Regions from separate parts of the Thiorhodovibrio frisius genome, predicted to be linked through region 2. Evidence: predicted binding sites of a transcription regulator. Region 2 holds the regulator's gene; each other region holds the start of a gene.
What was found. Region 2 encodes FliA, which starts transcription of late flagellar genes. Its sites were predicted from a motif close to GCTAAAGTTNNNNNNNNNNCNGCCGATA; they were not measured.

Region 1 (4,592 bases), 2.3 Mb from region 2:
AGCGGAATTTTTAGCGCAATCTCGCGTGTGAGCTGGGTGCTGAGATCGACTTCACTGGGTACCACGGTGGAATGCGCAGGCACCAGCAGCACATCGTCGAAGGTTAGGGCCTCTTCGATCAGTCGCATCAGATATAAACTCCGGGTCGGAAACTAGCGATTAGGACGCATCATAGGAATTCGCCGCCAAGGGGTAAACTCCCGCAGCAAGAAAAAAGAGTATCCTAGCCCCCAGAGCAGAAAAGCGCATTGACATGTGCGGCAGCCAGTGCCTCTTTCCCGGGCTTTGCCCGCGGTTTCTGCCAGTTATTGGTTGCAATTTTGTATCTAAGGTCAGCACCACCGGATTACCTGTTTGACAAGGGCACCAGTTAACCATGAACAGCCATCGGTCATGTTTCCAGCGGCTGCGGCCGGGCTTTTTATTGCTGACATCGGCAATTTTCGTGGTACTGACGCTGAGCGCCTGCGGCCATGTGCCGCGATCACCCGAAGCGCCAGACCGGAGTGCCGCGCAGCCCTCTACCGAAGCGGATTTGTTGGCGGCGTCGGCCCCTGCGGATCGGCAAGCCAAAGGCGGTGCCTCGGCCTGGCGCTATGGCCAGAAGGGTGACACCCTGGCCGTCTTCCCGCCACTCTCTGCCGCCCAGGGCCTGAGCCTTGGCGGTGCACATCGACCTGCTTCGGTCTACACTTATGTTCTTTACGGCATCGGCGATGGGAAGTCTTCCCAGGCAACCCGGCCCTGGCGCCACACAGAATTTGAACTCCTGCGCCTGATTGACACCTATGTGCTAAGTGCAGGGGCGCTGGGTACAGAGGAACCAGAAAAAAAAGGCTCAGTGCCAACGCGGCATGAATTCTTTGTACCTGTCTACGACGGGCTCGGCACCCTGCCGCTTTCTGAGCGCAGCGCGCCCGACTTGGCCGATGCGGCGCGCCAGGCGCTGGCACAGCGCCTTGATGCGCGTCGCTATGCAGTACTAGCTAGCCAGTTGCGCACGGCACCGGGTCCCTTTTTGATCTCGCGCACCACCTCCGATCTGGTGCCAGACCAGGAAAATGGTGCGTTGTTGCTCGCCGATCTGAGCAAGATCGGCCCCGAACACCTCTATCGGGTGGTGGATACTTATGATCGCCCGGTGTCGGCGTCGGCAGCCGGTACCGATGCTGCCCTGTCTGAGCTGCGCCAACGCCTGGCGCGCTTGGAGTCACCGCTTGGTGGTGTGGGCGAGAATCAATGGGTTCAGCTGATCGAGGCATCCGCTGTGCGACCGGCTGATGGGGCCATGAATGGCGGTTAGTGGGCCTTTGGCGGCAACCCGAACCTGAAATCATACCTGGCGTACGTGGACTTTCGGCTTGTTTCAGACCGGGCTGCGGTCACGGACGACGCCGAGCCTCTCGGAGCGCTAGGCGGCCCGAAACAGAAAACGCATTTGCTACAGCGACAAAAGGGAGCATTCAATGTTTGGCCACCGTCTGGGCAGTTTGTTTCGGTTTTTGATTGGTACCCTGGTGCTTCAGGGCGCGACGGTTCTGGTCACCTATACTGCGCTGCAAACCGACATTGCAATGACCTGGCCGTTGTTCGTCGCGCTGGGGGCGAGTTCCGGCGTTTTGGTGACCCTGTGGTTCGAGTCTATTGCTGGCCGCGTGAGTGACAAGGCGCTGTCGCGCGCGCAGCAGCGCCATTCGCGCGAGCGCGAGAAAATTCGTGTCGAGGCCGAGCGCCAGCGCGCCAAACAGACAGTTAAGCAGACCAAAATGAAGGGCAACGCCGGCATAAAACTGCGCACCGGGATTGCGGTTGGCGGTATGGCGGGCGTTGGCGTTGCCATGATGGTGGCCCAGTTCATGACCGTCGGGCTCTTGACCGTTGCGACCGCTGGCGGTGCGGCTCTTGGCTACGGGGTGCGGGTGCGACAGGAACGCCGCCTGCGCAGCCGACTCGAAGACAATCAGAACCTGCTGCTGTCGGAGCCCCAGGACAGGCTGCTGGCGCTGGAAGAGCAGCCCAGTAAGCGCTCGCGCCGCAAGAAACTGAGCTGATCAATCGGCCTAATCGATTGTTTTGGTCGATTGCTCTGGTCGACTGGCTTGATCGGCCAGTTCGTTAGTGCGGCCTGATTGCCTGGCCAGCTTGCGTGGCCTGGTTGCCAGTTTGGCTGGCTGCCGTGTCTTGCAGCAGGCGCGAAAAGGCGCCGTTCGAGACCAAAGTATCTCAAGTCAGCGGATTCCCAGTCGTTACCTATGTCATGAACAAATGGCCGGTCTGGGCATATCAGCCGCCGGCGGCTCTTTAGTGATGGCCGATCCCAACGCAGACAAAGGTTGCGGACTGGTCACTAATGATCGGCTAAAGCCGCGGAGTCGATAGTGTTTTCCTTCGATCCATCTACCAGCATGACGAACCCTCTGATGCAAGGCCAGTTTAACCCTGGTCGGGCTCAGGATTCCGCCGTTGACGGCGCCCAGAGACGTGACGAGGCCTATCGTGCGCAGTCCGGCGGTCCCGCCGGGGCGGCCATGGCGAAGCTTCAGGAAAACCTGATGAACCGCTTGGTCGAGCAAATTCCCGGCGTTGAGGTCGCGGACCTCCAAAAACGTAATCCGGCGGACTTCTCCCCGGAGGCCATTGCCGACCGGATCAGCTCCTTTGTCGGCAGAGGGTTGGAGAATGCGCGCACCCAGGGCCGCAGCGACAAGGAAGTGCAATCGCTGTTCGATAGCGCTGTGCGCGGCATGGAGCAGGGCCTGGCGGAAGCCAAGGATATCCTCTCGGGGCTGAAAATGCTCCAGGGCGGGGTGGCTGAGCAGGTTGACGAGACCGCCCAGCGCACGCGCGATGCCTTGGCGGAGCTTGACCCTAGCCGTCGGCGTGAGCAACTCGAGGTGAGTAGCGGAGGCAGCGCCGCGCTGTCCATGGCTGAGCGGTATTCGAGTGCGTCCTCGTTTGAAATGCAGGTGCGCACTCAGGATGGCGATCAGATCACCTTGAAATTTGGTCAGAGCAGCGAATTTTCTTCCAGCGCCGCCGCCTATGCGGATAGTAACGGCAATCGTGCTGCGGCCTTCTCGATGAGTCGCAGCGAGCAGGTCGGGTACTCCTTCAGCTTTGAGGGAGGGAACCTTAGCCAGGATGAAATGACCGCGATGAGCGATTTGGTGCGCGATGTTGGTCAGATGGCCGATGATTTCTTTGGCGGCGACATACAAAAGGCTTTTGATCAAGCCGGTGGCTTGAGCTTTGACGGTTCTCAGATTGCCGCCTTCGAGCTCAATATGAGCCAGTCGCAGCAATATACCGCGGCTAAAGCCTATCGCCAGACCCAGCAGATTGAGGCTCCGGCGGAAGAGCAGCGGCCCGGAATGCGCCTCGGCCAGTTGATGAACGAGATGCGTGATCGCTTCAGTCAGTCAATGCTGGATTTCCTCGACAACCCAGAAGAAGCCGGCGCTGGCATCATGCGCGGATTGGTGGAGCAGGACACACGCATGCGGGATGCGCCCCCTGAAAGCCGCCAGCGGATGCAGGCAAATCTTAGTGATCTGCTAAGCAACTTCAGCCAGCCGCAGGTCGAGCAGCCGGCTAATCCTGCCGCTTAGGGGGTGAATACCGAAACTCTTTGACATTCCGGCTCGTTCCGGGCCGGGTGACGCCCACGGGGGACGCCGTGAATACCTCTCCCTGTAGGCTTCCCGGCGGCGTCCCTGATCCGATCAAGGCCCGCCGAGACCCCCGTGGCCGTCACCCGACCCAAAACCGAAAATCCGTTTGCGATTGGTATAGCTAGCGGCGAAGTGATTCGCCTCGATCAAACAGGCGGCGAATTGACTCGCCCCTACAAACTTACCGGCTCCGCCTCCACCTGCCAGATTCGCTCGGCATATTGCTGAATCGCGCGGTCGGAGGAGAACTTGCCAATGCGCGCCACATTCAGCATCGACTTCCGCGTCCAGCCTTGCCTGTCCTGATAGGCTTCGGACACCTGCTGCTGGCAGTCGAAATAGGCGCGAAAGTCCGCCAGCACCATGAAAGGATCGTGGTACATCAGGTTCTCCACCAGCGGCTGAAACAGTCCGGCATCTCCGTGCGAGAACAAGCCTGAGGCGATGAGATCAAGCAGGGACTTGATCTGTGCATCCGTGCTATAAATCTGATAGGGATCATAGCCCTCGGCCTGGCGCTGCGCTACCTGATCCGCCGCCATGCCGAACAAAAAGAAATTCTCCGCGCCCACTTCCTCACGGATCTCGACATTGGCACCATCCAGGGTGCCGATGGTTAGCGCGCCATTCATGGAGAATTTCATGTTGCCGGTGCCGGATGCTTCCTTGCCAGCTAAGGAAATCTGCTCGGATAGATCCGCCGCCGGATACAGCCGCTGACCGCGTTTGACGTTAAAGTCCGGCATGAAGATGACCCTCAGGGTGCCATTCACCGCCGGATCATGGTTGATCACCTCACCCACGGCATTGATCAGCTTGATGATCAGCTTGGCCATGTAGTAGCCGGGTGCCGCCTTGCCCCCAAAGATAAAGGTGCGCGGGACCATGCCGTCCGTGCCCTGGTTCTTGATCTGCTCATAG
Region 2 (4,592 bases):
GCCGGTGATGCTGCTAGAAAACGAGCGCGAACTGGCCGATCTGGCAGTGCGCGCCGGCGACGGGCGCCTAGTGCTGGTCGATACCGCCGGGCAGGCCGCGCGCGATGTGGCCGAGCAACGCCTGTTCGCCCAGATTCGCTCCGAAATCGATCTGGAAACCTGGCTGGTCATCGCGGCCACCCATCAGGGGCGGGTGCTGCGCCAGGTCTTGCATGCCTTTCAGGGCAGCGACCCGAGCGCGCTGGTGCTGACCAAGGTCGACGAGGCCGAGCAGCTCGGCGAGACCCTGTCAGTCCTGCTCGAACAGCGCCTGGGACTGGCCTTTTATAGCGACGGTCAGGGGCTGGCCGAGCACTTGCACGCCATCGACACCCTGTACCTGACGCGCCTGGCACTGCGCGAAACACCGCTGACGCGCAGCGCTCCCATCCGTGCACCAGCACAGCAATCGCCGGCCCGCCCGCTGGGCTCGGCCGCCATCGCTGATCGCCTTGGCCCGTTGGATCAGGGTATGATTCTCGAGTCCGTGGTTCCATTCAGGAAGAGCGCTCATGTCGGCCTATGAGTCAGGGCTGAAAATTCTCGCCATCGCCAGCGGCAAAGGTGGCGTTGGCAAAACCAATGTATCGGTCAATCTAGCCGTGTCTCTGGCCCGGCTGGGCCGGCGCGTCATGTTGTTCGATGCCGATCTGGGGCTAGCCAATGCCGATCTGCTGCTTGGCCTGCGCCCCGAGCGCACCCTGCATCATCTGGTCAGTGGCGAGGTCGAGGAGCTGAAAGACGTCCTGATCGAGGGGCCTGAGGGCATTCTGCTGATCCCCTCGGCCTCGGGTATCGCCTCCATGGCTAACCTGACCCCGGCCGAGCATGCCGGACTGATTCGTGCCTTCAGCTCCTATCGCGACCCTCTTGACGTGCTCATCGTCGATACCGCTGCCGGCCTGCAAGAATCCGTCACCAGTTTTTGCAAGGCGGTACAGGAGGTGCTGGTGGTGGTCTGTGACGAGCCGGCATCCATGACCGACGCCTACGCGCTGATGAAGGTGCTGCATCAGGATCACGGCCTGCGCCGCTTCCATCTGGTCTGCAACATGATGGCGAACGCCGATGCCGCGCGCCGCCTGGCGCAAAAACTTTCAGCTGTTCTGACGCAATATTTGCCCGAGGTCGTGGTGGATGTCTCTGCGACCATCCCGCTTGATGAGCATCTGCGCCGCGCGGTACAAAAGCGCGTGCCGGTGGTAAGCCTGTATCCTGGCAGCCCTGCGGCGCGCGCCTTTGGCGAGCTGGCAAGGCGCGTCGACGGATGGAAGACCGCGCGCGGGGTAAGCGGCGGCCTTGGTTTCTTTGTTGAGCGCATGCTTGAACAGGCATAAGTGACTGGCGCGACCATAGCGTGAAACAGCCGATTGATCATTCGGAGTGGGAGGGAGGCATCAGCGTCAGCCTAACTGTTACCCTTGCGCTTGTGACCTTGGTTCCGAGCGACAATAATTGAGGCTGGCGCTCGATCAAGTCGATCACTGGGAGGCGTGACCTTGCATCCGTCATGACTGCGAAGCGACCCCTTCAGGGCTATCAAAGCGATGCGGACGCGCAGTCGCCTGAGCAGCTCATTACCGAACATATTGACCTCGTGCGGCGCATTGCGCACCACCTGATGGCGCGGTTGCCGGCGTCCGTGCAGGTCGACGATCTGATTCAATCAGGTATGATTGGCCTGATTGAAGCGGCGCGTCAGTTTCAGGGTGGGCAGGGAGCCACCTTTGCCACCTACGCCGGTATTCGGATTCGCGGTGCCATGATCGACGAACTGCGCCGCTCGGACTGGGCACCGCGTTCGGTACATCGCAACAGTCGCCGGATTGCCGAGGCCATTCAGACAATCGAGGCGCGCGAGGGGCGCGGCGCGCGCGACCGAGAAATCGCAGCTGAGCTTGATGTCAGTCTCAATGACTTCCATGCCATGCTGCAAGACAACGCCGGCGTGCATTTGCTTGGGCTTGATGAGCTTTTCGGTCAGGATCGCGATCCGGATCGACTACTGCCGGCCGATGGTTCGACCCCGGTCGAGGCACTCGAGCGCGACGACTTTCGCGAGGCGCTGGCTAAGGCTCTGGAAAGTCTGCCAGAAAAGGAACGGCTGGTGCTGGCGCTCTACTACAATGAAGAGCTGAATTTGCGCGAGATAGGCGCCGTGATGGGGATTACCGAGTCCCGCGTGTGCCAGATCCGGAGTCAATCCGTTCACCGGCTGCGGGCGCGTCTGCAGGAGTGGATCGGCTCAGGCACTGAGACCTAAGCTTGCGCACAACGATTTTTTAAGTCGCGGTTCTGATCGCTAACTGGGCTGATAGGGAGCTGAAAGTGGACAAAGGCATGAAAATTCTCATCGTGGATGACTTCTCCACGATGCGGCGTATCATTAAAAATCTTTTGCGCGAGCTGGGATTCAACAACACCATGGAGGCCGACGACGGCAGCACTGCGCTACCCATGTTGAAAAACGGGGATTTCGACTTTCTGGTCACTGACTGGAACATGCCGATCATGCAGGGCATTGAACTCCTCAAGGCGATTCGCGCCGACGAACGGCTCAAAGAATTGCCGGTACTGATGGTGACGGCCGAGGCCAAGCGCGAGCAGATCATGGAGGCGGCCCAGGCTGGCGTAAACGGTTATATCGTCAAGCCCTTCACGGCCGAAACGCTGAAAGAAAAGATCGAAAAAATCTTCGAACGGCTCAAAGGCTGATCGTCGCGCCACGCGGGCGCCTTGGTGTCACTGGTCGTGCCGACGTGAGACAATCAATCTATGTCAACACAACAAGATGCAGAGCAGACGCTACAGCTTGAACTGGCGCGGTTGCTAATCGAACAGCTCGAATCGGGGCAAATCGACGCGGCAGGTCTGACCATTCAGCGCTTGGGCGCGCCCTATGAACGCGAGTTGTTCGAGGAACTCGGGCGTCTGACGCGCGAACTCCATGACACCCTGCGCAGCTTCCGCGACGACTCGCGGCTGCTTGAGCTGACGCGCGCCGATTTTCCGGATGCCAAGGAGCGCCTGAATCACGTCATCACCATGACCGAACAGGCAACGCACCGCACCCTGAATGCCGTCGAAGAAGGCCTGCCCATTGCCGAGGCACTGCACGCGAAATCGGCGCGCTTTGCCGAGAGCTGGGCCAAGTTCCGCGGTCGCGAACTCGACGTGACCCAATTTCGCGAACTCACTTTAGAGCTTGATGAATTCCTGCGCGACGCCACCGATGAAACCAAGCGCATGGGCCATCTGATGTCAGAGATCATGATGGCGCAAGATTTTCAGGATCTGACCGGCCAGATTATCGCCCGTGTCATCCGCCTGGTGCAGGAGGTCGAGGATAGCCTGGTCGGACTGGTGCGACTCTCCGGCGAGCGCCTGGAGCCGGAGAAAATCCAGTCGGCAGACGCTGCCGCAAGTGCCAAGAGTGCCGCAAGCGCCAAAACCGCTGACGACCAGCTAGCGGCGCAAGGGCCTGCCGTGCCCAACACCAAAGATACAGAAGCCGACGTGGTTGCCAGTCAGGACGATGTCGATGCCCTGCTCTCGAGCCTCGGATTCTGAGCCTGCGTTCAGCCGGATGCCGCTTGAAACCGCTAGCCTGCATGAGCTTCACCAGCAAGAGTAATGGTCATGGCCATCGACCCGAATGACGAAATTCTCCAGGATTTTCTTGTCGAAGCCGGCGAGCTGCTTGAGGGTCTCAACGAGCAGTTGATCGACCTAGAGCAGGATCCCGACAACAAGGAGCTGCTCAACGCCGTTTTTCGCAGTTTTCACACCATCAAAGGGGGTGCGGGGTTTCTTAGCCTCGATCCCATGGTGTCGGTCTGCCATCGTGCCGAGGATATTTTTAATCTGCTGCGCAACGGCGAAAAGCGCATTGACGGCTTTTTGATGGACTCCATCCTGCGCGTGCTTGATGTATTGAACGTCATGTTCAACGACATCAAGTCCGGGCAGGACCCCGAGCCGCCGCCTGCGGCCTTGCTCACCGATCTCGACACACTTGCCGTGCCGGGCAATGCCAGCCCGCCCGCAGCCGCGACAGCGCCAACTCCGGAACCGGAAGCAGACCCCGAACCTGCCCCCGAACCCACCCCCGAACCCACTAGGCAAACAGCCACAAAGGCCGAGGCCGCTGGTAACACGGGTGAGGTCACAGACGCGGAGTACGACAACCTGCTGGCCGCCATCAGTGGTGAGCCCGGCAGCGAGGCGACGCCTGAGGCAACCGCACCCGCTGCCGAAACGCCTGCTCCGGTGGCCGCACCCGGCAACAGCGATGAGATTTCGGACGACGAATTCGAGGCACTGCTCGATCAATTACACGGTTCCGGTGGAGCGCCCAAGCCGGTCGAGGCGCCCCCGCCCGCTAAAGAGCCCGAGAAGCCGGCGGAAACGCCATCCGCATCCGCGCCATCCGCATCCGAGCCGGCACCCCCGCCCAAAGCTGAACCAAAGCCAGAGCCTAAACCAGAACCGACGCCAGCGCCCGTCAAGCCAGCCGAGGAGCAAAAGTCTGCCCCGGGCGACAGTGCGGCGGC
Region 3 (4,592 bases), 890 kb from region 2:
GGCTCATACATCAAGGCCGCTATCTGCACGCTAGTGCACAAAGACAGCTGGGCGGTTCAGTTTCGCCCTGAAAATGGCATCCGGGTAAACCTGACCTCTCGAGCGAGGCGGAGCGCTTGCTGCTGGAGGGTAACCTGGAGCCGCTGGTGGTGCTGTCGGACATGAACCTGCCGGACGGCAACGCGCTGGACTTGCTTAAGAAGGTCCGTGGCCGTGGAATCGCGGCCGAGTGGATCTTTCTGACGGCCTACGGTGGCATCCCCGAGCGCTGGCTGCACCTGGGCGCTTCGGCAACGGCGCCAACCACCGACCAACAACAGGCCAAGAGATTTCACCCCTGGCTCTATTGGACGACCATCATGTTTTCCCAGACCTTGGGCACGGCCCTGGGTGATTGGACCGCAGACACCGCCGGCCTCGGCTATGAAGGCGGCGCACTCATCTTCGGCGCCATGCTGGCGTTCTTAGCACTGGCGTATTACAAGACCAAAATCTCACGGACCTTGCTGTTCTGGTTGGCCTTCATCCTGACCCGGCCGCTGGGAGCCGTGCTCGGCGACCTGCTCGACAAGCCAGTGGCCGCCGGCGGACTCGACTTGAGCCGCTACCCTGCATCCTTGGCGCTGGTCATCTTCATCGTGGCCTGTCTGCTGCTGTTTAAGCATCGCGCGGCTACGAAGGCGCACTGAGCAAGTGCTCCTGATCACTTGTGCCCCCGGGCAATTGCGGAAAGTCAGCCCAGGCAAAGGCACCTGATCGAGCAGGCTCAATCGGCCGCCCAGACCGGGACTGGCGGCGGCTCTTCCCTGGCGATGGGCCGACTGCTGGCAGTCTTCTCGTTACAGGTAAGGAGTTGCTGCCGCCCGAAGCGCACCTGCGCCTGACGAACAACGGCCAAGTTGCCTCCGAGATCCCAGGCCAGCCGCCTAGGTCATCTCACCGGCTGTTGCCCCGGCGCCCAGCGTTCGCTCCCTCAACCGGTATCCATTGAGAAAATGCGTCACCCGCTTGGATTCATCAGGATTCCATTTCCGGTTTGTCGAATTGAGCAGACGCTCCTAACCGAGAGTCCAGTGACTGAAGGTGGCCGATCAGTGCTGCAAGAAGGTGGTGTCAAAAATGCGGAAAATTCGCAAGCGGTTCGACCTCAGTCCTAGGGCGGCTTCCGACCCTTATGTAAAGCTTTACATAACGTGCGAAATCGGACTTAATACGAGCACCGTATAACGCAGAGCTCAGCGGCGAATCGTTAGCGGAGTCCGCTGGAGCGTTGAGTTAGGTTGTCTGTAGCTGCTCATAATCCCTAAATACGTTCTCATGAAATCTCCAAAATGTATTGATAACTTAAAAAGAAATAGGTAAAAACCTACTTTCGTTCCAGAAATAATCTGGATGACATTAATGAACCCTTCAACGGGAATTTCCATCCGAACTTGGTATGACTCATTAGTTAAGTTATGGCTGCCAATTCTCAGCGATAAATTAGCCAAGCCGACTTGATCGGCAGGATCATTAGAATGAATAAGATCAACATATTTGGTGGAATAACGTAGAACCTTATCAACTAATCCGCTTTTCTTTAACACCCCAATCAATTTAATGATTGTTGCCTTGAAATCATCCCATCCTTTGTATGGCAAATGGCAGGCAACGGCCACACTGCGATCACCGACCAAAAAGCTATAATTCTGAAAGCGAATGCGGACGAGGGGAACATATTGTAGATTTGGATCGCTTTTCCGTATTACTTCAGGTATTTCGGACTGCGGAAGTCGTTCTAATTGTTTTTCCCCTTCAAATTCCGAAAACAAAATTCCAGGAAGTATATTCGACACGGGAAAATGCGCATTAAAACGACACTCAAAAAGTGCGTCTAATAATGGTTCTTTGCGAAGTCGCTTTGGAAGTGTATTGGCCATCTTTTTTTACTAAGTAAATATGTTGAGGGGATTTATGCTTTTGTAAAATAACATATTTTGACTTGTTCTTCCACCACGTTTAAAACCATAATATATACATCATATCGAGGGGCATGCAAGCAACCTAACCAGTGATTGCATGGTTTCCGGATAACACCACGCAAGGCCTGTTATCCCGCGAAACGCGAGGTATCTGCCGAGCGACAAGGATCAGTTGGATCCTTGCATGGGTTCGGCAACAAACGGCGGCCGCAAAGGTTGCTCTGCCTCGGCCGTCTGGTCGAATCCTGGCACCGGTGCCCTCCCTGGTCAATGTTCGGTTCTGGCCGGGAAGCGACCCGAGAAGGTGGCGCCAAAGATGCGGAAACATCGCGAGCGGTCCAACCTAAGTCTCGGGGAAGGTTGCCGACCCAAAGCCGACATCGCAGCCGCTAGGAACGGAGGCGAGATCTTAACCAAGAGCGAGCGCTCTAGAAAGCGCGTTCTTCGGCACCGCTAACAGCCTGCGGCGGCGTTCAGCCTCCGCGTCACGGGCGATCAGAGAAGAAACTCTTAGCGACATGTTCACGTCGGCTAGAGGCTTAGATTTTCAGGTCGGCGATGACATGTGGAACACTATCGGTGCTCATAAGCTGTCCTGTATTCCGCCGCCAGAGCAAATAGATCGCCGGCAGCACGAACAGACTCAACAGCGGCGCGGTGACCATGCCGCCGACCATGGGGGCGGCAATGGGGCGCATGACCTCGGAGCCAACCCCGCCTTGCAGCATGATGGGGAGCAGGCCCGCAAAGATGGTCGCGACCGTCATGGCTTTGGGGCGAATGCGCAGCACCGCGCCTTCCTCGATGGCGGCTTTCAGGTCTTGCTCGCTCGCCAGAGTTCCGGCGCGGCGGGCGTCGGCCAGGGCGTTGTCGAGGTAGACCAGCATGATGACGCCGAACTCGACCGCCACGCCGGCGAGCGCGATGAAGCCGACGGCGACGGCAATCGACAGGTTGTAGTCGAGCAGATGGATCAACCACAGGCCACCGACCAGCGCGAAGGGAAGCGACAGCATCACTAACAGCGCCTCTGATACGCGGCCAAAGGTCAGATACAGCAGCACGAAGATGATCAGCAGCGTCAGCGGCACCACCATGGTCAGGCGCTCCTGGGCGCGTTGCATGTACTCGTACTGGCCTGACCAGGTGAGCGAATAACCGGGCGGCAGCGCAACCTGCTCGGCCACCACCTGCTTGGCCTCCGCGATCCAGCGCCCGAGGTCGCGGCCGCGGATGTCGACGAAGGTCCAGCCGTTCAGGCGCGCGTTCTCGCTTTTCAGCATGGGCGCGCCGTCGGACTCGGCGCGAGAAGGTTCTCACCAGCCTGCTCACCCTTTGGTCGGGGCTGACGGTGTTTCTCGCCCACCCGCCAATACCCTCGCATGACGACTATACTGTATTTTTATACAGTTCATTGCTGTGGCTCCACCAGCACTCCATCATGGCCGTCGCCGCATCACACCGCCCGATGGTGGCCTATCGTCGCCGCTGTCCGGAGCACACCGCGCTCTACCAGATCGTGCAACAGCATCTGGAGTCTTTTCTCGCTCTCGCGAGAGAGGAGGATTGGGGCGCGCCGCGCGTGCCGACTTATGTCGAGCGGGAGTTTCGCCGCTACCTGGAGTGCGGCATTCTCGCCTTCGGTTTTGCTCGTGCACGCTGCCCTGACTGTGGTCATGACTTTCTCGTGGCGTTCTCCTGCAAGGGGCGCGGGGTATGTCCTTCGTGCAACGCGCGACGCATGGCTGAAACAGCTGCCCATCTGGTCGATCATGTCATACCGCCACTGCCGGTGCGCCAGTGGGTTCTTTCAGTACCCAAGCGCTTACGCTGGTACCTGGAGCGCGAGCCGCGAGCGCTCAGCGCCGTGCTCAAAATTCTCATGCGCGTCATTGAGGCGCATTTGCGCAGAAGCAGTTCCGCGAATGCCCAGGCGCGCTTTGGCGCGGTGAGCTTTATCCACCGGTTTGGCTCGTCTCTCAATCGTCATGTCCACTGCCACTGTTGTGTCATCGACGGTGTCTTCGAGCCGGTTGAGCAGGAGGGTGATGTCTCACAATCCCTGCATTTTCACCCCGCCGCGGAGCTGACCGCCGACGATCTCGCTATCATCTCGGAACGGGTACGCGTGCGGGTGCTACGCTGGTTTGCCCGCCACGGGTTGATTGAGCCAAACGATGTGCGCGAGATGCTCGCTTGGGACAACAGCGGATTTTCCCTTGATGCCGAGGTACGCATCGCTGCCCAAGATCGTGCCGGACTGGAGCGCTTGTTGCGTTATTGTGCACGCCCGCCCTTTGCCCTTGAACGTCTGGAGCTGATCGATGGCGAACGGGTGATCTATCGGTTGCCCAAACCGCTGCGCGATGGCACGACAGTGTTGACGCTCACGCCGCTTGAGTTTATCGACCATCTCGCGGCGCTGATTCCACCTCCACGGCGTCATCGCCATCGCTACCATGGGGTGCTGGCCCCCAATTCGCCGTGGCGTGCCGAGGCGACCGCGTATGGGCGGGATCTCAGTGATGAGCCGCACGAGACTCCCGAGGTTGCCACCACCAAGCCAGCCGCGCCTCCTCGCTCACCGGCACGCTATCTCTGGGTCATGCTACTGGCCCGTCTGTTCGAGTC

Region 1: Thiofri_RS12600 (DUF5610 domain-containing protein) is a predicted target of FliA. The motif match lies at 2,222-2,249, and genes of this name have one in related genera.
Region 3: Thiofri_RS02420 (TIGR04255 family protein) is a predicted target of FliA. The motif match lies at 2,022-2,049, and genes of this name have one in related genera.

Annotation. Positions count from the first base shown of each region.
Region 1 is NZ_CP121471.1:2,717,081-2,721,672, reverse strand. Features, by position in the region: gene guaB (IMP dehydrogenase) at 1-128, opposite strand, end outside; gene Thiofri_RS12610 (hypothetical protein) at 377-1,303, shown strand; gene Thiofri_RS12605 (hypothetical protein) at 1,467-2,051, shown strand; gene Thiofri_RS12600 (DUF5610 domain-containing protein) at 2,406-3,608, shown strand; gene Thiofri_RS12595 (glycogen/starch/alpha-glucan phosphorylase) at 3,845-4,592, opposite strand, start outside.
Region 2 is NZ_CP121471.1:4,987,187-4,991,778, forward strand. Features, by position in the region: gene flhF (flagellar biosynthesis protein FlhF) at 1-565, shown strand, start outside; gene Thiofri_RS22735 (MinD/ParA family protein) at 552-1,376, shown strand; gene Thiofri_RS22740 (RNA polymerase sigma factor FliA) at 1,550-2,302, shown strand; gene cheY (chemotaxis response regulator CheY) at 2,368-2,754, shown strand; gene Thiofri_RS22750 (protein phosphatase CheZ) at 2,815-3,609, shown strand; gene Thiofri_RS22755 (chemotaxis protein CheA) at 3,679-4,592, shown strand, end outside.
Region 3 is NZ_CP121471.1:462,872-467,463, reverse strand. Features, by position in the region: gene Thiofri_RS02425 (COG4705 family protein) at 117-689, shown strand; gene Thiofri_RS02420 (TIGR04255 family protein) at 1,236-1,919, opposite strand; gene Thiofri_RS02415 (CusA/CzcA family heavy metal efflux RND transporter) at 2,501-3,244, opposite strand; gene Thiofri_RS02410 (transposase) at 3,403-4,592, shown strand, end outside.